Regions from separate parts of the Terrabacter sp. 2YAF2 genome, predicted to be linked through region 3. Evidence: predicted binding sites of a transcription regulator. Region 3 holds the regulator's gene; each other region holds the start of a gene.
The links. Region 3 encodes LexA, which represses DNA repair genes until DNA is damaged. Its sites were predicted from a motif close to TCGAACANNTGTTCGA; they were not measured.
Positions count from the first base shown of each region.

Region 1: the regulator LexA is predicted to act here: its motif matches at 3,010-3,025, upstream of AB4030_RS07970 (HNH endonuclease signature motif containing protein).
Region 2: the regulator LexA is predicted to act here: its motif matches at 1,230-1,245, upstream of AB4030_RS05860 (DUF6504 family protein).
Region 4: the regulator LexA is predicted to act here: its motif matches at 1,783-1,798, upstream of AB4030_RS01760 (HNH endonuclease signature motif containing protein).

Region 1 is NZ_JBFRFG010000005.1:289,589-295,172, reverse strand. It holds gene AB4030_RS07980 (GlxA family transcriptional regulator) at 1-947, opposite strand, end outside; gene AB4030_RS07975 (hypothetical protein) at 1,039-1,218, shown strand; gene AB4030_RS07970 (HNH endonuclease signature motif containing protein) at 1,313-2,971, opposite strand; gene AB4030_RS07965 (DMT family transporter) at 3,097-4,029, opposite strand; gene AB4030_RS07960 (cysteine dioxygenase) at 4,297-4,794, shown strand; gene AB4030_RS07955 (rhodanese-like domain-containing protein) at 4,791-5,231, shown strand; gene AB4030_RS07950 (glutamate decarboxylase) at 5,252-5,584, opposite strand, start outside.
Region 2 is NZ_JBFRFG010000004.1:104,535-110,118, reverse strand. It holds gene AB4030_RS05870 (hypothetical protein) at 1-6, opposite strand, end outside; gene AB4030_RS05865 (DUF4126 domain-containing protein) at 164-859, opposite strand; gene AB4030_RS05860 (DUF6504 family protein) at 1,363-1,830, shown strand; gene AB4030_RS05855 (SAV_6107 family HEPN domain-containing protein) at 1,863-2,312, shown strand; gene AB4030_RS05850 (DNA polymerase III subunit alpha) at 2,333-5,584, shown strand, end outside.
Region 3 is NZ_JBFRFG010000016.1:11,080-16,663, reverse strand. It holds gene AB4030_RS16370 (AMP-binding protein) at 1-1,194, shown strand, start outside; gene AB4030_RS16365 (Sir2 family NAD-dependent protein deacetylase) at 1,199-2,152, shown strand; gene AB4030_RS16360 (hypothetical protein) at 2,214-3,110, opposite strand; gene lexA (transcriptional repressor LexA) at 3,123-3,848, opposite strand; gene AB4030_RS16350 (LysM peptidoglycan-binding domain-containing protein) at 4,077-4,499, shown strand; gene AB4030_RS16345 (hypothetical protein) at 4,762-5,064, shown strand; gene AB4030_RS16340 (alpha/beta hydrolase) at 5,061-5,584, shown strand, end outside.
Region 4 is NZ_JBFRFG010000001.1:382,459-388,042, reverse strand. It holds gene AB4030_RS01770 (oxidoreductase) at 1-187, opposite strand, end outside; gene AB4030_RS01765 (flavin-containing monooxygenase) at 275-1,720, shown strand; gene AB4030_RS01760 (HNH endonuclease signature motif containing protein) at 1,845-3,164, shown strand; gene AB4030_RS01755 (DUF3072 domain-containing protein) at 3,261-3,596, shown strand; gene AB4030_RS01750 (DUF4921 family protein) at 3,623-4,888, opposite strand; partial or broken gene AB4030_RS01745 (glycoside hydrolase family 3 N-terminal domain-containing protein) at 4,954-5,584, shown strand, end outside.

The DNA of each region.
Region 1 (5,584 bases), on a different contig from region 3:
TGCTTCGTGAAGGCACGGCGGTAGGCGACCGGCGGGATACCGATCTGGCGCTGGAAGTGGTGGCGCAGGACGGCGGCCGTCGCGAAGCCGCTCTCGCGGGCGATGCGCTCGACGTCGAGGTCGGTGGACTCGAGCAGGTGGCGCGCACGGAGCACGCGCTGACTCGTCAGCCACTTGTGCGGAGTCGTGCCGACCTCGGCTGTGAACCGCCGGGCGAAGGTGCGTTCGGACATGGCGGCCCGCTTGGCGAGCGAGGGGATCGAGTGCTCCTCGTCGAGTCGCTCCGAGACCCACTCCATGACGTCCTGGAGCCCTTCGCACGGTTCGGACGGGACGGGCGTCTCGACGAACTGGCGCTGGCCCCCGGAGCGGTGCGGGGGGACGACCATCCGGCGCGCGATGCGGGTCGCGACCTCTGAGCCGAGCTCGGTGCGCACGAGGTGCAGACACGCGTCGATGCCGGCGGCGGTGCCAGCGCTCGTCAGGACCGGGCCGTCCTCCACATAGAGGACGTCGAGGTCCACGCGGGCTCCCGGGTTCTCCTCGGCCAGCCGAGCGGCATACCTCCAGTGGGTGGCGCACTCGCGGCCGTCGAGCAGGCCCGCGGCCGCGAGCTGGAAGGCGCCGGAACAGACCGAGAGCACGCGGCCACCGCGTGCCGCGTTGTCCCGGAGGATGTCGAGGACCTGAGGGTCGTAGGGGCCGTCGACGGGGCCCCCGGGGATGGCGACGAGGTCGGCGCCGCGGGCGGCCTCGAGCGGGAACGGCGCGACGACGCCCATGCCGCTCGTGGTGCGCAGCACCTCGCCGGGACGGGGCGAGCAGACCCGGAAGTCGAAGGCCGGGACGCCGTCGTCGGTGCGGTCGATGCCGAAGACCTCACACAGGACGCCGACCTCGAACGTCGCGACGGGCTCCTGGACGATGACGGCGATGGTGCGCAACATCTGCCCAGCATGGCACCGGTGGCAGGATCTTGTCGAACACCGACTGTTCTGCCACTCGTGGCGGGATCATGGTGAGCGCAGACTTTTTGCCATGGACACCATCTTCTTCTTCATCATGATCGTCGCCATCATCGCCGCCCTCGAGCCGCACCACCGTCGGACGTTCTCCCTCCCACGGGCTCCGTTCGGCGCGGACGCCGCGCTGGACCGGGACATCGAGCGCGTGCGCCACGACGTGCCCGTCGCATACGACACGCCGGTCGCCCACTGAGCCTCGGACCGATCCGTGCGACGAGCGTCCGCATCCCTCGACTGCCCGGACCCGTCCGCGCTCGCCGACGTCTACGGCGACTGACCGACCTCGCTCAGAACGGCGGCGGGTCGTCCGGTGGTGTCGAGTCCGGTGGTGTCGAGTCCGGTGGTGTCGAGTCCGGCACCTCGTCGGGCCGATCTTCTGGTAAGGGGCCTGGTGAGGCGCCCCGGATCGGCGACCCCGAGCCCCGGCCGCGCAGCGGCTCACGCAGCGGCTCACGCAGCGGCTCACGCCAGTCCTTCGGATAGGTGATGTACTCCCGGCCGGCGAGCGAGGTCCATGAGATCCCATCATCGGCCGCGCGGCGGACGCGCCAGACTCGAGCGGTCTTGCCGTTGTGGCAGCTGCGACTCAGGGAGTCGAGGTTGGAGACGTGGGTGCGGCCGGCCGGCCACGGTAGGAGGTGGTCGACGTCGCACCGGTCGGCCGGCACCTGGCACCCGGGGCCGCGACACACACCGTCGACCGCCTTGACGTGCTCGACCATCTCGGGAGTCGGGGTGTAGCGGTCGGTCGAGAGCTCGAGGGCGCGGCCGGTGTCGACGTCGGCCGCGAGACGCTGCCAGACCGAGCCGGGGGCGGTGATGATCCGGCGGGCGTGCGCTGCCGTGACCCAGCCGTGGCCGGTCAGCTCGCACGGGGCGTCGGACAGACCGGCAGCCACCTCGAACGGAACGACGATGCGCACCGCCGCGGGCGGGGCGTCCGACAGGCCGGACCAGCTCGGGCCGCCAGCGCTGAACCCCTCCCCCGGGCCGGCGTCCGCTTCGGTGCAGTCCGCACCGCCGTCCGAGCAGGACGCACCTGCGGGCCGAGCCCCACCGGTGAGCGGGCCGCCTCCAGGGCCGCGTCCGCGACACGATCCGCACCGGTCGACCTCCGGGCCCGGAACGAGCCCGAAGAGGACGAGGTCGCAGAGCAGGTCGCTGCGCAGCTGGTCGAGCGTGCGGGGGTCGCCGGCCGCACGCGCGGCCCGTGCCATCGCGTCCACGCGGTCCAGCACCCCGACGACGCGCTCGGCGGGCGCCACGACGGTGAACGTGCCCATGCCGTCATCGACCAGTCGACCGAAGACCGTGCGCCTGGCCGTGGCAGCCTGTCGGCGCTCCTCGTGCCCAGGCGGGTCGGCGGCTCGCACGCACCGCCGCAACCGGTCGCCGAAGAGGCGGTGCGAGGGGATCGAGCCGTCGCGAGCGGGCGCGAGGACGGTCGCCTCGAGTTCGGGGACGGCGTCATCGGCGAGCGTCCTCGTCTCCGCGACGATGCGCAGCGCCCGCTGGAGGCTGACCGAGCCGGCGCGCAACCGCTCGCGCAGCACCCGGTGCCGTCGGGGCGCCGTCGCCAGCTCCAACCTGCGCGCGACCTCTGACGCGCCAACACCGGTCGCGCACGCGATCTCCTGCGTCACGACCTGGTCGGCCGTGATGGGCACCGGCGAGGTCGAAACCAGCTGGGAGAGGTGCTGCTCCTCGACGGAGTGCAGCGCCGCATAGGCATCGACGATCCGGCCCTCGAGGCGGGCCTTGTGCACCTCGAGGCGCTCGATCTGCGACAGCACCGCCTCAGCCTCGTCGAGGAGCGAGAGTGCCGGACGTGGCTTGGGACCCGGCCCCGACGCCGACTTCGCCTGTCTCAGCAGCCAGACGACACGCGGGTTGAGGCCGTCGCCGGCCGCACTGGAAGCCGAGCGCCCGGAGTCGAGGAATGGCACGAACTCACTCCTCCCACCCGGGTCGCCGACTCCTCAAGTAGAACACATGTTCGACTAGCTCACAAGAGTTGTCCACACCCGTCTCTCACCTCGACACCCTTGCCGCAGAACGGGATTCGGGGTGGTCAGCTCTTCGGGACGGGCTTCGCTCGCGACTTGCGACGCGTCAGGAGCACGCCCGCGATGCACAGCGCGCCGCCGACGAAGGTCAGGGGCGGCGGCACCTCGGAGAGCAGCGCCCAGGCGATGAGCGTGGCGATGAAGGGCACGAGGAAGGTCGTCAGGGTCAGCTTGCCCGCATCGCTCCGCGCCAGCACATAGGCCCACGTCGAGAAGGCGATGGCCGTCGGGAAGACGCCGAGATAGGCGATCCACCACAAGGTGCTCGCGTCGCTGTCGCGCACGACGGTCACGAGCTCGCCGCTCCACGGCAGGCACACGACCGCACCGATGATGCAGGCGATCCAGGTGACCTCGGGGCCGGGCAACCGCCCGAGGAGCGGCTTCTGCGCGAGCACGCCCACGGCATACGTGATCGCGGCGAGCACGGCCAGCCACACGCCCACCATGTCGCCGGAGTCACCGGAGGAGAACCCTCGCGCGATGACGACGACGCCCGCGAAGCCCACGGCCATGCCGATGAGGAGCCAGCGGCTCATCTTCTCGCCGAGGAAGACGGTGGCGAGCAGCGCCACGATGATCGGACCGATCTGCACGATGAGTGCCGAGGTGCCTGCGTCGATGCGGCGCTCGGCCTCGTTGAGGGCGAGGTTGTAGACGCCGAACCAGCCCACGCCGCAGAGCAGGAGCAGTGGCCAGTCACGGCGGGCCGGCCAGGTGCGCGGCCGACGGAAGACGAGGACACCGAGCGCGACGGATGCGACGAGGAGCCGACCCAGCGACAACGCGCCGGGCGGCACGTCGCGGCCGAGGTGCCGGATCGCGACGAAGGCCGACGCCCAGAGCAGGAGCGTCACGGCCACGGCGCCGAGCACCAGCACGCTCGAGCGCCGATTGCTGGGCGGGGCCATTGCTGCGGTGCGAGAGTCCACGGTCACCCCGTGACCATAGGCGTCGGCACTGACAGCCCGCCGCGCGGTTTCCGGTCAGATGTCCCCGACATCCCGCCACCTCGGGCGCGCTTGCTCTGCATCCATGCATAAGTTAGCGTTTGCTTTATGGCAATGACTGGTTATGTGTGGATGAAGGGTGCCTGTCCCCTGCTCGGGAGCATGCCCGTGCGCTGAGCCGCAGGCCACGCCGCCGCGGCCGCTCCCGAGCGCCCCCGCCCCCGTCAGCACCCACCCACCCCGAAAGGCACGACCATGTCCCGCGGCGCCCAGCGCATCTCCGTCGACCTCGCCGAAACCGCCCGCCGACTCGCCCGCCAGCGCGCCCTCTGGCAGCGCCTCGTCGACTTCGACCCCATCACCCGCTACTACGCGCGCCTCCTCGCCGACCACGACCACGAGGCCTGGCTGCTCACCTGGCTGCCCGGTCAGGGCACACCGTGGCACGACCACGGCGGCAGCGCCGGCTCGTTCGTCGTGCTCCAAGGCGTCCTCACCGAGGAGGTCGCCGGCTACCGCACGGCCGTCGACCTCGACAACGTCCGGCGCGCGACCGGCCCGGGAGTGCTCCTCAGCCCGGGTGACCAGCGGACGTTCGGCTCCCGCCACCTGCACCGGGTCACGAACGCCGGCTCCGATCCGGCTGTCAGTCTGCACGTCTATGGCCCCAGACTGACTTCCATGACGAACTACCGCGCCGTCGACGGTGTGCTGGAGGTCGAGGAGCAGGCCGAGGTCGGGGTCGACTGGTGACGCCCGCGCCCGACCGACCCGCCCGGCCCCGCACCATCGACGAGGTGCTCGCCGACGCGCGCAGCCGACTCCATCGCCTGACGCCCGCGGAGGCCGACGCGGCGAGGGCCAAGGGCGCCTTCCTGGTCGACATCCGTCCCGCCGCTCAGCGCGCCGCCGAGGGCGAGCTGCCCTCCGCGACGCCGATCGAGCGCAACGTCCTCGAGTGGCGCCTCGATCCCGCGAGCGACGCGTCACTGCCGATCGCGAGCCACGACCTCGAGGTCGTCGTGCTCTGTCAGGAGGGCTACACCTCGAGCCTCGCTGCCGCCGCCCTCCAGGAGCTCGGCATCCACCGCGCCACCGACGTCATCGGGGGGTATGCCGCGTGGCGCGCCTGGCAGGCGTCCGCGGTGCAGACGTCCGCGGAGCAGGCCTCCACGGACGAAGGTCCGTAGCGGCCCACTACCGCGTCGAATCAGTGGCCCGGGCCGGTCACCATCTTGGCTCGCTCCGACTCGTGCGCGCCTCCCTTGACCGCGAGCGTCTGGCAGGCGTCCTCGATGTCCCGGGCCAGGGTGTCGACGTGCTCGCGGCTCATCGTCTCCTTGACCAGGGCGCGCATGATCGTGATGTCCTGGGCGTTGGGGGGCATCGTGTAGGCGGGGACCATCCAGCCGCGCTCGGCCGACAGCTGCCAGGCGATGTCGAACTCGTTGTACGGCTGGTCGCCGGCGAGCCGGAAGGCCACGAGTGGCAGCTGCTCCGCGTCCCGGCCGATCAGCTCGAACCGTCCCTGCTCCTCCAGCTT
Region 2 (5,584 bases), on a different contig from region 3:
CTTCATCCGTTCCACTCCTTCGATGGGCTGGCCTCGTGCCAGCTGTGTCCACCGTCGGCGGCAGCGCTGTGGTCACCCCCTCGCCCGCGTGGGGACGTCCTGTGAGCCGGGCGCCGACCTGTGAACGGCACGGCCCCCGGGGCCACCGCGAAGGGGGCCGGGGTCAGGTCTGCTGCTCGAGCCGTTCGTCGGCGCGCGTCCTTCGAGAACGCAGGGCGCGCCGTTGGACCGTCGGTGCGTCGCGTCCTCGGTGCTCGGACGGCGCGGCGATCCCCACCCGCTCACCCCAGGCGTCGTAGCGACGCTTGTAGCGGCGGATGCGGGCGGCCAGCTTGTAGACGAGGAAGGCGCCGAGCAGGAGCAGGAGCAGGGCGATGGCCGCTGCCCACCACGGGTGCGCGATGGCGAGGGCCGTGACCCCGGTGACCGTGACGTCCTCGGTGGTGCTGACGAGGACGTTGCTGGCGGGCTCGGGGGAGGTGTTGACGGCGGCCCGCAGCCCGGCCTTGATGCCGTGCGAGATGAGGGCGGTGACGCCGCCAGTGGCGGCACCGACGGCCGCGTCGAGGGAGGCCGTGTCGTGGCCGATGAGGTAGCCGATCGTGGCCCCGACCGCCGGTCTGACGACCGTGTGCACCGAGTCCCAGACGGAGTCGACGTAGGGGATCTTGTCGGCGAGCATCTCGACCGCGAAGAGGATCCCCGCGCCGATGAGCACGTCGGTGCGGGCGAGGGCGTTGGGGATCTGGCTGAGACCCCAGATCTTGTCGGCGAGCCCGAGGACGAGCACGACCGCGTACGCGTTGATCCCGCTGCCCCACCCGGTGGTGAAGGCCATGGGGATGAGCTCGGCGCCCACGACACCCCTTCGGTCGTGCGCCGGTCGCTGTGCGCCGGTGCGTCTGCTGCTGGGCCGGACGGCCGAGCACAGGTCCAACGTCCGCGACGCTCCCGCATTCCCGGAGACCGCGCAACGGGACGCGCGCAGCCGGCAGGCAGCGGAAGGGGCCCGATCCATGAGCGGACAGGACCCCTGCACCTCTCCGTTCGCGGACCGGACCCGCTGGCCCCACTCTGCCGACGGCCGAGACGCGCGGACCTGAGCACAACTACTCAGATTGGTCCGGATCGTGACGGAACGGGCCCGGGTGCGGGCCTTCGCGCAAGGTCGGCAACGGCCCGTGGACCGTCTTGACAGCCTGTCGGCGGCAGGGGTTAGGCTTCGAGTGTCGAACAAGTGTTCGAACAGCAATGATCAGTCAGGTTGTCAGTTCAGTCGTCGGTTGGTGTCGGACCGCTCGTGTGGGGCGCGGGTGGTTCGGGTCGTGATGTCGGCCTCGACGTGTCCGAGGGAGACGTGTCGTGGTGCGTAGGTTCAGTGACTCCGTGCAGGTGAGAGTGCGCGAGCGGGAGCAGTCAGGGGCGGTTCAGTCAGGGGCGGTTCAGTCAGGGGCGGTTCAGTCAGGAGCGGTTCAGTCAGGGGCGGTTCGGCAGGCTCGGACTGCGGGGAGGTCCGAGTCGGTCCCGGGACCCCTCCAGGCCGGGTCCCTCGAGTCGTCGCCCGAGGCGTTCATCTGGCGCGGACGCCTCTACGTCGTGCGTGGCGTCCTGGCGCACTGGCGCGAACGACGGGCGTGGTGGCGCGACGCGCTCGAGGCCGACGAGGCGCAGGTGCGTCCCGGCGAGATGCTCGTCGCAGCAGCGAGCGAGCAGCACGTCTGGCGCGTCGAAGCGAGCCCCGGCTGGTCGTTCACGCCCGGGGTCTATGACCTCGCCCATGACGAGTCCCCGCACGGCGACCGGTGGTCGCTCGTCCGGGTTGCCGACTGACCATTCCCGGTTCGGAGAAAGAGGAGACCACCGTGACCGCCGCCCACCTGCGCCGCCCACCCATCTCGGTCGCCGTGCTCGACCTGCTCGAGCGGGCCCGTGTGACGCTCGAGTCCGCGTGCCGCACCACCGAGGCTTCCGAGCGCTACCGCGACGCCCACCTCGGTGCACTGCGCGCCGCTGCCGCCCTCGTCGCGGCCCGGACCGTCCCCACGCCGCGAGCGCGCCCCCGCAGCGTCTGGCAGGTGCTGCCCGGCGTCGCGCCCGAGCTGGGGGAGTGGGCCGCCTTCTTCGCGGCCTGCTCGGCCCACCGGTCGGTCATCGACCGGGGCGGCCACATCAGCGCGCGCGAGTCCGACGACCTGCTGCGCCAGGCCGAGATGTTCCTCGAGATCGTGCAGGACCTGCTCGGTGTCCCGCTCACGGTCCCCCTGCCGCAGTCGATCACGCCCGTCTCGAGAAGCCGGGCGAGCGGGGCGTGACGACCAGCATGACCACCAGCATGACCACCACCATGACCAGCGGCGCCGCGGGCGAGAGCTTCGTGCACCTGCACGTCGCCTCGGGCTACTCCATGCGCTACGGCACGGCCAGGCCCCACCAGCTCGTCGAACGGGCGGCCGCCTTCGGCCAGCCGGCTCTCGCCCTGACCGACCGCGACGGACTCTACGGCGCGGTCAAGTTCGTGCGTGCGTGCATGGAGCACGACATCGCCCCGATCCTCGGTGTCGACCTCGCCATCGGGCCCGAGCAGCCTGAACGCCAGCGTCCCGCGCGCACCCCGGTGCGGGGTGGCGCGCTCGTCGACCCGCGGCTGCCTCGCGTCACGGTGCTGGCGCGTGGCAGCGGCAGCGGCCTCGCGCCGGGCGCGGGATGGGCAGCGCTCTGCCGGCTCGTCACCGCAACCCACCTGCGCGGTGAGCGCGGCAACCCCGTCACGACCGCGAGCCTCGTCGCCGAGCACGCGCGCACGTCGCCCTCCTCGCCCTCCTCGCCCACGTCGCCCACGACGGAGGACGACGGACCCGGCGGCCGTGGCGGACGGCATACGTCACCGGTGGCGGACGGCGGCCCCTCTCGCCTCGTCGTGCTCCTCGGACCCGACTCCGACGTCGGTCGGGCGGTGCTCGCCAAGCGTCGGGACCGCGCCCGAGCGGCCCTCGAACGCTGGATGGCGCTGCTCCCGCGGGGCGCCGTCGTCGTCGAGGTCGTGTGCCACGGCGGACCGGAACACCAGCCCGGCAGCCTCGGCCAGGCTGCACGCATGCTGGCGCTGGCCCGAGAGGTCGGCGTGCCGAGCGTCATCACGGCAGCGGTGCGCCACACCGACCCCCAGGACGCCGCCATCGTCGATGTCCTCGACGCCGCCCGCCGGCTCGTCGCCCTCGACGCCCGCCACCTCGACCGCGTCACGACGGCCGGGCACCTCTCGCCGACCCCCCTGATGCACGCCCTCGCCCTCGACATCGTGCAGGTCTCCGGGCCCGGTCTCGTCGGCGGCGGGTCACGTGCCCGCGAGCAGGCACGCGAGCTGCTCGCCCGCACCACGGCGCTCGCCGCCGAGTGCGTCCAGGACCCACGAGCCGACCTCGGCATCGGCTCGGTGCACCTGCCCGAGCCGGGCATCCTCGGCATCCGGCCCGGCACCAACCCGCACCGCGTCCTCGCGCGCCGGTGCCGCGAGTCCATCCCGACCCGCTATCCCGGCCGCTCCGAGAGCGAGCTCGTCGCGGTCAGCGACCGGCTCGAGGACGAGCTCGGCGTCATCGAGACGCTCGGCTACGCGACCTACTTCCTCACCGTCGCCCAGGTCTGCGACCTCATCCGTGAGATGGGGGTGCGGGTCGCGGCCCGGGGGTCAGGCGCAGGGTCGCTCGTCAACTACCTCCTCGGCATCTCCGGCGTCGACCCTATGCGGCACGGCCTGCTCATGGAGCGCTTCTGCTCACCGCTGCGCGCCGAGCTGCCCGACATCGACATCGACGTGGAGTCCGCCCGCCGCACCGAGATCTACGAGCGCATCCTCGACCACTTCGGCGGCGACCGCGTCACGTGCGTGTCGATGATGGACACCTACCGGGTGCGGCACGCGATCCGCGACGCCGGCGCCGCGCTCGGGCTGCCGCCGCCCGAGGTCGACGCCATGGCCAAGGCCTTCCCGCACATCGCGGCACGCAACGTGCGCCATGCCCTCGCCGAGCTGCCCGAGCTGCGGGCGAGCGGTCTCGACGTGCCGCGCCTGCAGCTGATGTTCGACATCGTCGAGCGGCTCGACGGGCTGCCCCGGCACATCGCCCTGCACCCCTGCGGGGTCGTGCTGTCCGACTCCGTCCTGCTCGACCGCACCCCGGTCGAGGCGAGCTGGCTCGGCTTCCCGATGAGCCAGTTCGACAAGGACGACGTCGAGGAGATGGGCCTGCTCAAGCTCGACGTCCTCGGCATCCGGATGCAGTCGGCGATGGCCCACGCGATCGACGAGGTCGAGCGTGTCGACGGCGACCACATCGACCTCGACGACGAGTCGCAGGTGCCCTTCGACGACGAGCCGACCTTCGAGCTCGTCCGGTCGACGAAGACCCTCGGCTGCTTCCAGATCGAGAGCCCCGGGCAGCGCGAGCTCATCGGCAAGTTCGGGCCGCGCAGCTTCGACGACCTCATCATCGACATCTCGCTCTTCCGGCCCGGCCCGGTCAAGAGCGACATGATCATCCCCTTCCTCAACGCGAGGCAGGGGTGGAAGGACCCCTCCTACCTCCACCCGACGCTCGTGCCCGCACTCGAGGAGACCGAGGGTGTCGTCGTCTTCCACGAGCAGGTGCTGATGATCGTCGCCGAGACGACCGGCGTGACCCTGGCCCAGGCCGACGAGGTGCGCCGTGCGCTCGGCACCCCCGACGGACAGAAGCGGATCGAGGCGTGGTGGCGCCCAGCGGCCCGGGCCCGCGGCTACGCCCCCGACGTCGCCGACAAGATCTGGGAGGTCCTCAAGGCCTTCGCGTCGTTCGGCTTCTGCAAGGCCCACGCCGCAGCGTTCGCCCTGCCGACCTACCAGTCGGCCTGGCTCAAGACGCACCACCCGGCCGCCTTCCTCGCCGGGGTGCTGACCCACGATCCCGGGATGTACCCCAAGCGGCTCATCCTCGACGACGCCCGTACCTTCGGCATCGCGATCCTCGGCCTCGACGTCAACGTCTCGACCGGCTCCTACCGCTTCGAACGCACCGACGACGGCGGCGAGGCCATCCGGCTCTCGCTCGCGGACGTCCACGGCATCAGCGAGGCCGAGGTCGCGCAGATCGTCGCCGGCCAGCCCTACTCCAGCCTCTCCGACTTCTGGCAGCGCGCTCACGTGTCCCGCCCGATCGCCGAGAAGCTCGTGCTGGCAGGGGGATTCGACTCCCTGCACGACATCGACCTCGGGGGGCCGTCACGGCTCGACGAGAGCGGGTCCGGCGTCGTGGGCCGCACCCGGGGCGGTCTCGGCCGTCGCGGACGGGTCACCCGGCGCGACCTGCTGCTCCACGTCGCCGAGCTCGACCGGTGGTCATCGTCACAGCGCTCGTCGCGCCGGTCCTCCCGGCGGGTCTCGGCCGCGAGCCGGTCCTCGGGACCGGCCTCGACACGGGGGCGGGTCACGTCCGTCTCGGCCACCGGCGACATCCGGGCGCTCGCGGCCGCGCAGTCCCAGGCCTCCGCGGGAGCGCCCGGGCACATCGCGACGCAGCTGACGCTGGACCTCGGCGACACGCCACGG
Region 3 (5,584 bases):
GTCCGCGACGCGCTCGGGTCCGCCGCAGGCCTGGAGGTCATCGACCTCACCGGATGGCAGTCGGCGCCGGAATGGGACGGGCCGCTGCCGCGGGCTGCCGACACCGCCTGCGTCATGTACACCTCGGGCACCACCGGCCCGTCGAAGGGCGTCGTCATGCCGCACGCCCACTGCGTCCTCTTCGGTGTGGGCAGCATCGAGGGGCTGGGCCTGGCGGGCGAGGACCGCTACTACGTCACGATGCCGCTCTTCCACGCCAACGGGCTCTTCATGCAGCTCGGGGCGACGATCCTGGCCGGGGCCAGCGCGGTCCTGCGCCCCCGGTTCAGCGCGAGCTCCTGGAGCCGGGACGTGCGCGTGCACCGCTGCACGGTGTCCAACCTCCTCGGCTCGATGTCCGAGTTCGTCATCGCCCAGCCGCCCCGCGCCGACGACCGGGAGCTTGGCCTCCGCGTCGTGTGTCCCGTGCCGAACCCTCCCGCGCACGAAGCCGCGTGGCGGGAGCGTTTCGGCGTGCCCGAGGTCGTGACGGCATACGGCATGACGGAGGTCAACATCCCGCTCTACGGCCGGTTGGGGCAGTCGCGGCCCGGCACGGCCGGTCTCGTCCTCGACCGCTGGTTCGAGGTGGAGGTGCGCGACCCGGAAACCGACGCGCCGGTACCGAGAGGAACCGTCGGGGAGATCATGGTCCGCCCGCGGGTGCCGTTCGGCTTCATGGCCGGCTACCACGGGCTGCCCGAGGCGACGGTCGCGGCGTGGCGCAGCTTCTGGTTCCACACCGGAGACTCCGGGGTCATGGACGCCGAGGGCTGGGTGACCTTCGTCGACCGGACCAAGGACTGCATCCGTCGCCGCGGCGAGAACATCTCGTCCTTCGAGGTCGAGAGCGCGGTCGCGGCACTCGAGGGCGTCGCCGAGGTGGCCGCCTACGCCGTGCCGTCGGTCCCTGCCGGCACCGAGGACGAGGTGATGCTGGCCGTCGTCCCCGCCCCGGGCGTGAGCCTCGACTGCGCGGAGCTCGTCCAGCGCGTCGACTCCGTCCTGCCGCGCTTCGCGCGTCCGCGCTACGTCGAGCTCGTCGACGAGCTGCCGCGAACTCCCACGGCCAAGGTGCGCAAGGCGGAGCTTCGCCGACGTGCTGTCACACCCTCGACATGGGACCGGGAGGCGGCGGCAGCCGACGTAGGCTGACCGGGTGCATCAGCTGAACGGCATACCTCCGCAACCGACGCTCACCGCGGCGACGACGCGGCTCTCGACCTCGCGCACGTTGCCGCTCGAGACGCACGACCTCGGCACGTTCGACGACCTCGTGGACCTGGTCAGTGGTGGTGGGGTGGTCGTGCTCAGCGGTGCCGGCCTCTCGACGGAGTCCGGCATCCCCGACTACCGGGGACCGGACGGGACCCGCCGCGTCGAGCCGATGACGTACGGCGAGTTCGCGGGATCGCCCGAGGCGCGACGACGCTACTGGGCCCGCAGCTACATCGGCTGGCAGCGCTTCAACGCGGCCGAGCCCAACGAGGGCCACCGCGTCGTCACCGACCTGCAGGCGGCCGGGTACGTCGGGCCGATCATCACGCAGAACGTCGATGGCCTGCACCAGGCGTCGGGAGCGACCGACGTCATCGAGCTGCACGGCTCCCTCGACCGTGCCGTCTGTCTCACCTGCGGTGAGTACACCTCGCGAATCGGCCTGCACCAGAGGATGACCGAGGCGAACCCCGGCTTCATGGAGCGCTTCGCCGAGGCTGCACGCACGGTGGGTTCGCAGTGGGGGGAGCAGGTGCGGCCCGACGGTGACATCGTGCTCGCCGACGCGCTCGTCGACTCGTTCCACGCGCCGCGCTGCCTGGTCTGCGGCAACGACACCGTCAAGCCCGACGTCGTCTTCTTCGGTGAGTCGGTGCCCAAAGCCCTTGTCGAGCAGTGCTTCTCGATCGTCGAGGGCGCCGGCGCGGTGCTCGTGCTCGGGTCGTCGCTGTCCGTGATGAGCGGGTACCGCTTCGTGCGTCGCGCGCACCAGCGCGGCGTGCCGGTCGCGATCGTCACGCGCTCGGCCACGCGGGGCGACGCGCAGGCGACGCTGCGGCTGCACGCCCCGCTCGGCCCGACCCTGGAGGACCTCCGCTGCTCCCTGACCTTCTGAGCTTCCGAACGCCTGAGCATCGTCGGCATCGGATGGCGACGAATCGCCCACGACCAGAAGGCTACTCGGCTACGGACCTCACCGGTCGCGCTTCTGTGCCGTCGCGCAGGTCCCACAGCTCCTTGGTCTGCACACCCCAGTAGGTGCAGAAGAGCACGATGATGATGGCCTCGGAGATGAGGACGAGGTGGTCGAGTCCACTCCAGGTCAGGGCCGTCAGCACCGTCACCACGAGGGCGACGGCCAGGGCGACCGCGATCGCGATGTAGATCCGCTTGTAGGTGGCACCCTGGTGGGAGGCGACGGACTGGTGGCGCTCCTCCGCGCGCAGCGCGCTGAGCACCATGACAGCGATGACTGCCGCCACCATGGTGCCTGCGGCGATGCCGTGGCTCAACGCGATGAACCGGTCGCGCAGCAGAAGGAAGAGCGTGAGCTCGCCGAGCAGGACCGCACCGCAGACGACGGTGATGACGACCGAGCGCGCGGTGGGGAGCTCACTGGGATCGCGGGTCGTGGCGCCGCGCTTCAGCCAGGCGGCGACGACCGCGGCGCTGACCGCCACGACGACGAGCGACCAGATGTTGTTGCGCACGGCGGCAGCGATCTCCACCGGGGTCTGGGTGTAGGCGTTCGGTCCGCACCGTGCGTCGGGCACGGTCGGCACCATGGCCACGACGAAGGCCATGAGGCCCGAGAAGTTCAGGAGCACGTCCTCCTCGGGGGAGTGACCCTTGTAGGCGATGAGGCTGACGCCGAGGGCGCACAACGAGCCGACGAAGACCGAGCGCGCGGGCGTGTAGTAGTAGGCGCTGATCGACCCGAGCCAGCACGAGTGGTCCGTCTCCCACCACCACTGGTAGCCGACCGAGAGCAGCAGCATGAGCAGCAGGGCGATCATCGCCCCGCGCAGGTACCGGTAGGTGAGGACGACGTCCCGAGTGCGTGACGGTGTCATCGGACCGCGGGCTCAGATGCGACGCAGGACGGCCGTGACCTTGCCGAGGATCGTGGCGTGGTCGCCGTCGATGGGGGAGAAGTCGGGGTTGTGCGGCATTAGCCACACGTGGCCGTCCTTGCGCTTGAACGTCTTGACCGTCGCCTCGTTGTCGAGCATGGCCGCCACGACGTCACCGTTGTCGGCGTGCTGCTGCTGGCGCACGACGACCCAGTCCCCGTGGCAGATGGCGGCGTCGACCATCGAGTCACCGTTGACCTTGAGCAGGAAGAGGTCGCCCTCGCCGACGAGCTGCTTGGGGAGCGGGAAGACGTCCTCCACGACCTCCTCGGCCGTGATCGGCACGCCGGCGGCGATCTGCCCGAGCACGGGGACGTAGGAGGCCTCCGGGCGGGCGTCGCCCGAGTCGGTGTCGGTGTCGTACTGGTCGCCCCGCGCACGCTGCGGCGTCGCGTCGCCCCCGCGGTAGCCCAGCTCCTCGGCCTTGGCGTCGGGGGAGACGACCTCGAGCGCGCGCGGCCGGTTGGGGTCACGCCGCAGGTAGCCCTTGGCGACGAGGGCGTTGAGCTGGTGGGAGACGCTGGAGGGGCTGGCCAGGCCGACCGCGTCGCCGATCTCGCGCATGCTCGGGGGGTAGCCGCGGCGGTCGACGGAGTTGCGGATGACCTCGAGCACCCGTCGCTGGCGGACGGTGAGGCCGTCGCCGGTCTCGCGATCGGGAAGCTCGGTGACGCCCATGGTGTCCCTTTCGTCAGCTCGTCAGACCGCGGTGTGACGCTCGGCGCGGGGCCAGTGTCAGTGGTGGCTGGTGAGGTTTCTGGTGTGAGCAGAGACTACGAGGTTCGAACACAGTTGCCAAACACCTGTTCGAGGCGTGTCTCGACTTCATCGAACATACGTGCTAGAACTCGTACAGACGTTCTATCGAACATGTGTTCGCCAGATCCGAAGCAAGGGGAGGTCACCATGAGCGCCATCGTCCTCGAGGCCGTTCGTTCGCCGCACACCGAGGAGCCTGCGCGGTCGCTGCCGACCGGTCGGCCCCGTCTCGTCCTGGTGCCCACCGGCCGGGACGCCACCCGGGCCGCCCGCGCGGCGCGCCTCACGCGGCCACCCGTGCGCCTGACGCGGTTCGGTCGGCTCGTCGTGACCCTGTTCGTCGCGACGGTCGTCGCCCTTCTCGGTGTGGGTCTGGCCGGCCAGCTCGCGTCGGCCACCGGCGAGCCGCGCACCGTCACGGTCCAGTCGGGCCAGACGCTGTCGGGTGTCGCCGCCCGTGAGCTGCCCGGGGTGTCGACGGCGGACGCGGTGGTCGAGCTCCAGGTCGCCAACGGACTCAGCTCCACGGCGCTCCACGCCGGTCAGCAGCTCGTCATCCCGGGACGTTGACCTCGGCCAGCCCATCCGGGCTCTGGTCGATCGCGTATGCCGCGTCCGTGCTTGCGCTTCGACCATCCCACCTGATCCGCCGCGTTGGCTCCACCTTCAGCGGCTGGCGGTAGCGGCGCTTCGACCCCGTCGTTCCCGCCACGGACGCCGCACCCCAGACCAGGGGTGCGGCGTTCTGCTGTCGTCCCGGGGCCTGTGGATGACGCACGAGCGCCGCGCCGCGTGCGGCCTAGCGTTGCCGTCCTGGGGAGAGGAGCAGGGCATGCGCTACGAGGTGGACACGGCCGCACTGCGCGACGACGTCAGCACGATCGACGAGGTCCTGGTGCGGGTTCAACGACTCGGGATCGCGGACGAGCTGACGCCGGTGGCCGCGGCCCTTCCGGGCAGCCGGACCGGCGCAGCGTTGCGTGACGTCGCCGCGGCGTGGACGGCTCGGTTGGCCGGGACGCGCTGGGAGCTGAAGGAGCTGGGGCGATCCCTGGCAGCGGCAGCCGACACCTACGACGCGGTCGAGCGTGCAGCGCGGCAGAGCGTCGAAGGATCGTTCGGCGGCCTCCGGTGACCGTTGCCGGTGGGTCGCTGACGCTGTCGGTGCGCGACATCCGCGCGAGCCGTCCGCAGTCCCTCGTTGCCGTCAGCAGGGGCCTCGAGGACCGTCGGCGACGGGTCGTGGTGCTGGCCGAGCTGGTGCTCTGGCGTCGAGCAGCCGCCCCACGATGGTCGGGTGCCGCATCATCGGCCGCCGCAGACCGGTACGCCGTCGTCATTGCCGGGCTGGGTCGGCTGGCGGCGAGCATCGCCGTGGCTGGTCAGGCCGTGGGACACGCGGCCGGCCGCCTGGAGGCGGCCATCGACCTGGTTCGTCGGGCCGACCGGCGCGCGGTCGACGAGGGCGCGTGGATCGATGACGACGGGCGTCTCTTCCTCCCGGTCCGGGCCTCACTCGGTCATCCCGCCCTGGAGGCACGCCGTGCCCGCCTCGACGAGCTGCTGCGTGCCGAGGTGCATGCGTGCCTGGCCCAGGCGCGCCGGGCGGCTGCCGAGACCGACGACGAGCTGCTTCGCGCACTGCTGTCATCGGC
Region 4 (5,584 bases), on a different contig from region 3:
CGAAGCCGCCCGTGACGATGAGCCCGACGCCGCCGCTGGCGCGCTCGGCGTAGTAGGCCGCGAGCCGGTCGAAGTCCTTCGCGCGGTCCTCGAGGCCCGTGTGCATCGAGCCCATGACGACGCGGTTGCGCAGCGTCGTGAAGCCGAGGTCGAGCGGTTCGAGCAGGTGGGGGTATGCCGTCGTCACCCGCCCGAGGGTAGCCGCTGGTTACCGTCCGGTAGCCGGTCAGGCGGCCAGCGTCACAGTCCGGGACGCGTGGGTGAGAATGGCGAGGTGAGCGATCTCGAGCACCTGGACGTCCTCGTCGTCGGAGCCGGCCTCTCCGGCATCGGCGCGGGCTACCGTCTGTCGACCATGAGCCCCTCGCGCACCTGGGCGATCCTCGAGGCGCGGGACTCCCTGGGTGGCACCTGGGACCTCTTCCGCTACCCCGGCGTCCGATCCGACTCCGACATGATGACGCTCGGCTTCCCGTTCGAGCCGTGGACCGACCCCGACGCGATCGCCGACGGGCCGAAGATCCTCGACTACCTGCGCCGGACCGCGGAGAAGCACGGCATCGCCGAGCGGATCCGTCTGGGCCACCAGGTCGTCGCAGCGTCCTGGTCGAGCGAGGAGGCGCGCTGGACGGTCACGGTCGAGCGCGACGGCGCGCGTGGGCAGCTGACGTGCGGGTTCCTCTACCTCTGCAGCGGCTACTACGACTACGAGCGGCCGCACGACCCGCAGCTGCCCGGCCTCGAGTCCTTCCAGGGACAGGTCGTGCACCCGCAGTTCTGGCCCGACGACCTCGACGTCACGGGTCGCAAGGTCGTCGTCATCGGATCGGGAGCCACGGCCGTGACCCTCGTGCCCTCGCTCGCCGAGGCCGGTGCCGACGTGACGATGCTCCAGCGCACGCCGACGTGGATCGCGTCGCTGCCGCGTCAGGACCGGGTCCGCGACGTCATGCAGAAGGTCCTGCCCGCGCGAGCGGCCGGCACCGCGGCGCGCTACAAGAACGTCCTCGGCACGATGGGCGTCTACGAGCTGAGCCGTCGGCGCCCTGCGGTCATGAAGTCCTTGCTGTCCAAGGGCGCCGCCAAGTCGCTCGGCTCGACGGACCTCGTCGCCGACCACTTCACCCCCACCTACGACCCCTGGGACCAGCGCCTCTGCGTCGTCCCCGACGGTGACCTCTTCGAGGCCGTGCGCAGTGGACGGGCCCACGTCGTCACCGGCACCATCGAGACGTTCGAGCCACACGGCATACGCCTCCATTCGGGGCGCGAGCTCGATGCCGACATCGTCGTGACGGCAACCGGGCTCCGGATCAGGCTCGCCGGCGGCATCGCCATCACGGTCGACGGGCAGGACCAGGCGACCGGTGACCTCACGGTGTATCGCGGGCTCATGTTCGCCGGAGTGCCGAACCTCGCGGTGTGCGTCGGCTACGTCAACGCCTCGTGGACGCTGCGCGCCGACCTCGCGAGCCGCTACGTGTGTCGGCTGCTGGGCCACATGGAGCAGAACGCGTGGCGGGTGGCCACGCCGCACGCTCCGGAGGGAATGGCGGGCCAGCCACTGCTGCCGCTCGCGTCTGGCTACGTCCGGCGGGCCGAGGACGATCTGCCCCAGCAGGGGGACGCCGCACCCTGGCTGATGCGCCAGAACTACCTGCTCGACCGGCGCGACATGCTCCGCAGCGACGTCACGGAGTCCATGGCCTTCGCGCGCTGAGGCGCCTTGTCCCGCAAGCGAACTCGGCTGTCCACAGACGTGGATGAGCCCTATCTTTCCCTTCGTTCATATGTTCTAATTGAAGGACTGGGGTGGTGTTCGTCCGAGGGGTGAGGGGGCCCGTGTGACGCCGTTTGTCAGTTCGCCGCGCGTCGCGGCCCCACCGCTGGACGACGACTACACCAAGGCTCATCTGCAGATCGACCTGACCATCGAGGGCGACCACCTCCTGCGTGAGATCGAGGCGCTCGAGGTCGAGAAGGCGAAGGTCGAGGCGGACCTCATCGACGCGTACGCCGCCCTCCACTCCGTCGAGACCCAACAGGTCGCGGCCGCGTCGGTCCACGTCTCGACCGACCGCGTCGTGGCGGACGAGATCGCCCTTGCGACCGGGGTCGGCGCCGGTGAGGTCGCGCGGCGACTCGACCTCGCCACCGCGCCGCGACGGCACCGTCTCATCCGGCAGGCGATGCGTCACGGAGAGCTGTCGCTGCACCGCGCCCTGCAGGTGGTCTCGGAGACGGCACAGCTCCCCGACGCCGATGTCGCGACGGTCGAGGCCGCGGTCCTGGCGCCCAGCCGCGATGGTCAGCCGGTGCCCCAGCGCACGTACGTCACGCGCCTGCGCCGGGCGATCGCGTCCGTCGACCAGCGGGGCTCGGATGAGCGGCGTGACCATGCGCGCAGCAGGCGCGGGGTCTTCGGACGCCAGACCGGGGACGGGATGGGTTCGTTGACCCTGGTGGGTTCCGGTGATGTCATCGCGGCCGTCCTCGACCGTCTTGACGCCGCGGCTCGTGAGCGCCGCAGCGCCGGTGACTCCCGTTCCCTGGACCAGCTCCGGTCCGACCTCGCGGCCCATGCGCTGCTCCATGGACCGCTCGACGCCACCGCGGCGACGGCCGGTGCCGGCGCCCCCGCGATGGCGTGGCTGGTCGTCCCGTTCGAGGTGGCCGTCGGCACGAGCGACGCGGCCTGTGAGCTGCCCGGACACGGCTGGGTGACCGCACGGCACGCCCGCGAGATCATGACGCGTGCCGGCTCCGTGTGGCGCACGCTGCCGGTCGACATCCGGACCGGCCGCGCCCTGAGCGCTCCGAGTGCCTCCTATCGGCCCACACGCGAGATGGTCGAGCACGTGCGCGCCGTCGACGGGGTGTGCCGGGGTCCCGGCTGTGAAGTGCTCGCCCGTCGCTGCGACCTCGACCATGAGACTCCTTGGCCGTTGGGGCCGACGGCCGTTGGCAACCTGCACGCCAAGGAGCGCTTCCACCACAACCTCAAGACCGCCGGCATCTGGCGGTCCGAGCCTGTCGACGACGACGGACTCGAGTGGACCACGACGGCCGGTCGCCGCTATGTCACCAGACCGAAGGACTGGCGTGCCGGCCTGCGCGAGCCCCGCCCCGTCGGTGCCGACGATCCGGACCCACCGCCCTTCTGACCGACGACCGGCGACCGACCCAGTCCGGGCCTCGGGCGTTTCGTCCAGCGGTGGCTCGCCCGTGCTCATCGGGCGTGAAGTGGGTACGAGCGGGACATGAGCGAATCGAACACACCTTCGAGCGACGACGTCATCGGTGCCACCAACCCCGCGAGTGCGGGACCCGGCGGAGACTCCGCGGTCAAGGACCCCGAGGACTGGGTGACCGGCGACGAGGCGATGACCGGCGCGCAGCGCAGCTACCTCGAGACCCTGGCCCGCGAGGCCGGGGAAACCCTGCCGGGCGACCTCACCAAGGCCCAGGCCTCAGAGCACATCGACCGCCTCCAGCAGGTGACGGGTCGAGGCTCCGACAGTGCCGACAGCGGCACCGGCCCCATCGGCGCGGACGGCAACGTCGGCCGGACCGAGGGTCACGGCAGCCAGATCTGAGTTCCCGCGGGGCGTGACCGGGGCGATCAGACGATCTCGACGCGGTCCGAGATGAGTCCGTCCGCCGCGAGCTGACGCAGCTGCGCGACGGCCCGGTCGTGGACCGCCCACGGGTCGATCGTGTTGACGTAGATCTGCGTCCCACCCTCGAAGCCGGCCAGGGTCGAGATGCGCCACTTGAGCACGGCCCGCAACGGCATCGGGACATCGACGGACGGCGGCCGGTGGTGCCACTCCTCGTTCGAGGGGATGTGCACCCCGGTCGCTGCGTGGCAGGCGTGGACGAGGTCGGAGAAGCCGCGCACCTGGTCCTCGGTCAGCTCCCACGGGCACCCCTCACCGTCGGTGACGTGCACGACGAGAGCCGGGTAGCGGTGCCCGACGCCGGCGAAGGCCACCGCGTGCTCGGTGCGGGCGACGACGAGACCCTGCGTGGCGGCATACTCCGCGCCCCAGCGGGCGAACATGTCGGGCTCGGCGCGGAGGCGCTCGACCTCCCGCTCCTTCTGGGCCCCGAGCTCGTCGATCGCGACGACCTGCTTGTGCAGGTGGTTGAACGACGCACCGGCCGGCTCCAGCCAGTTCTGGAAGACCGACACGTACCGTGCGCACTCGTTGTCGCGGTAGAGGTCGTGCATGGCGCGGATCGTGAATTCGATGTATTTGCAGTGCTCCTCGGGTGTCAGCGTGCCCGAACCGGCGAGCTGCGAGTCGTCCGTGGCGTCGTCGACGTAGTGCCGCCGGGCGATGACCACCTGGTGGTTGCCCGCGAAGAGGCCGACCGCCTCGCGCTCGAGGTCGTGCTCGGCGAGCGGTTCGACGGCCGCCCCCGCGGTGCCGCGCGCCCGCATCCGGATGCGCGCGAGGGCGGTGACGTGCTCGCGTCCAGCCGGGGTCGAGAGGTATGCCGTGCGCCGGGCTCGGGACTCGGCCGTGGGCTCCCAGCCATGGGCCAGGTGCCAGTAGTCGTAGCTGAGGATCTCGAAGAGGTTGGGGATGAGGCGGAACTGGGCGTCGGTCCTGCCGAGGTCCTCGGCGAGCACGCCGCGCAGGTCGTCCCAACGACCGTCCCCATGCACGAGGCGGGCGATCTCTGGGGTCGTCTCGAGCATGCGACCCCAGCAGAAGGCACAGTGGCGGTCGTGGTCGTCGGGGTCGATCGGCAGGGGGTGGTGGCCGGGCAGCCCCGAGGGCCTCGCCCCGCGCCCGGGCAGGGTCCACACCTTCGTGCCCGTGATCGGGTTCACCTGCTTGATGGTCCCGTCGGGCAGGCGGGTCAGCGGCTCGATCACCTCTTCAGACTAGGTGGCGCGGATGGTCGGCGCAGGCAGGTGACGGCTTGGGCTAGCGTCGATCCGTGGCCGCCGACGACGCACGACACCAGACCAGCAGCGCGCCCTACCGGGACCCGTCGCGGCCCGTGGCGGAGCGCCTCGACGACCTGCTCGGCCGGATGACCTCGCCGAGAAGGTCGGCCAGATGCTCCAGCTCGACGCGCGGGGCGACCTCGACGACATCGTCGGCACCAAGGTCGCCGGTTCGATCCTCCACGCGTCGCCCGAACGGATGATCGAGGCCATCGCGCTGGCCGGGCAGACCCGCCTCGGCATCCCCCTGCTCACTGCCGACGACTGCATCCACGGCCACTCGTTCTGGCCGGGAGCGACGATCTTCCCGACCCAGCTCGCCATGGCCTGCTCGTGGGACCCGGGTCTCGTGGAGCGTGCCGCGCGTGCCACCGCCGTCGAGGTCTCGGCGACCGGCATCCACTGGACCTTCTCGCCGGTGCTCTGCATCACCCGCGACCTGCGCTGGGGACGGGTCGGCGAGTCCTTCGGCGAGGACCCGCACCTCATCGGCGAGCTCGGCGCCGCGATGATCCGCGGCTACCAGGGTGACGGGCTCGCCGACCCCACAGCGGTGCTCGCGTGTGCCAAGCACTTCGCCGGCTACTCGGAGACCCAGGGAGGTCGCGACGCCAGCGAGGC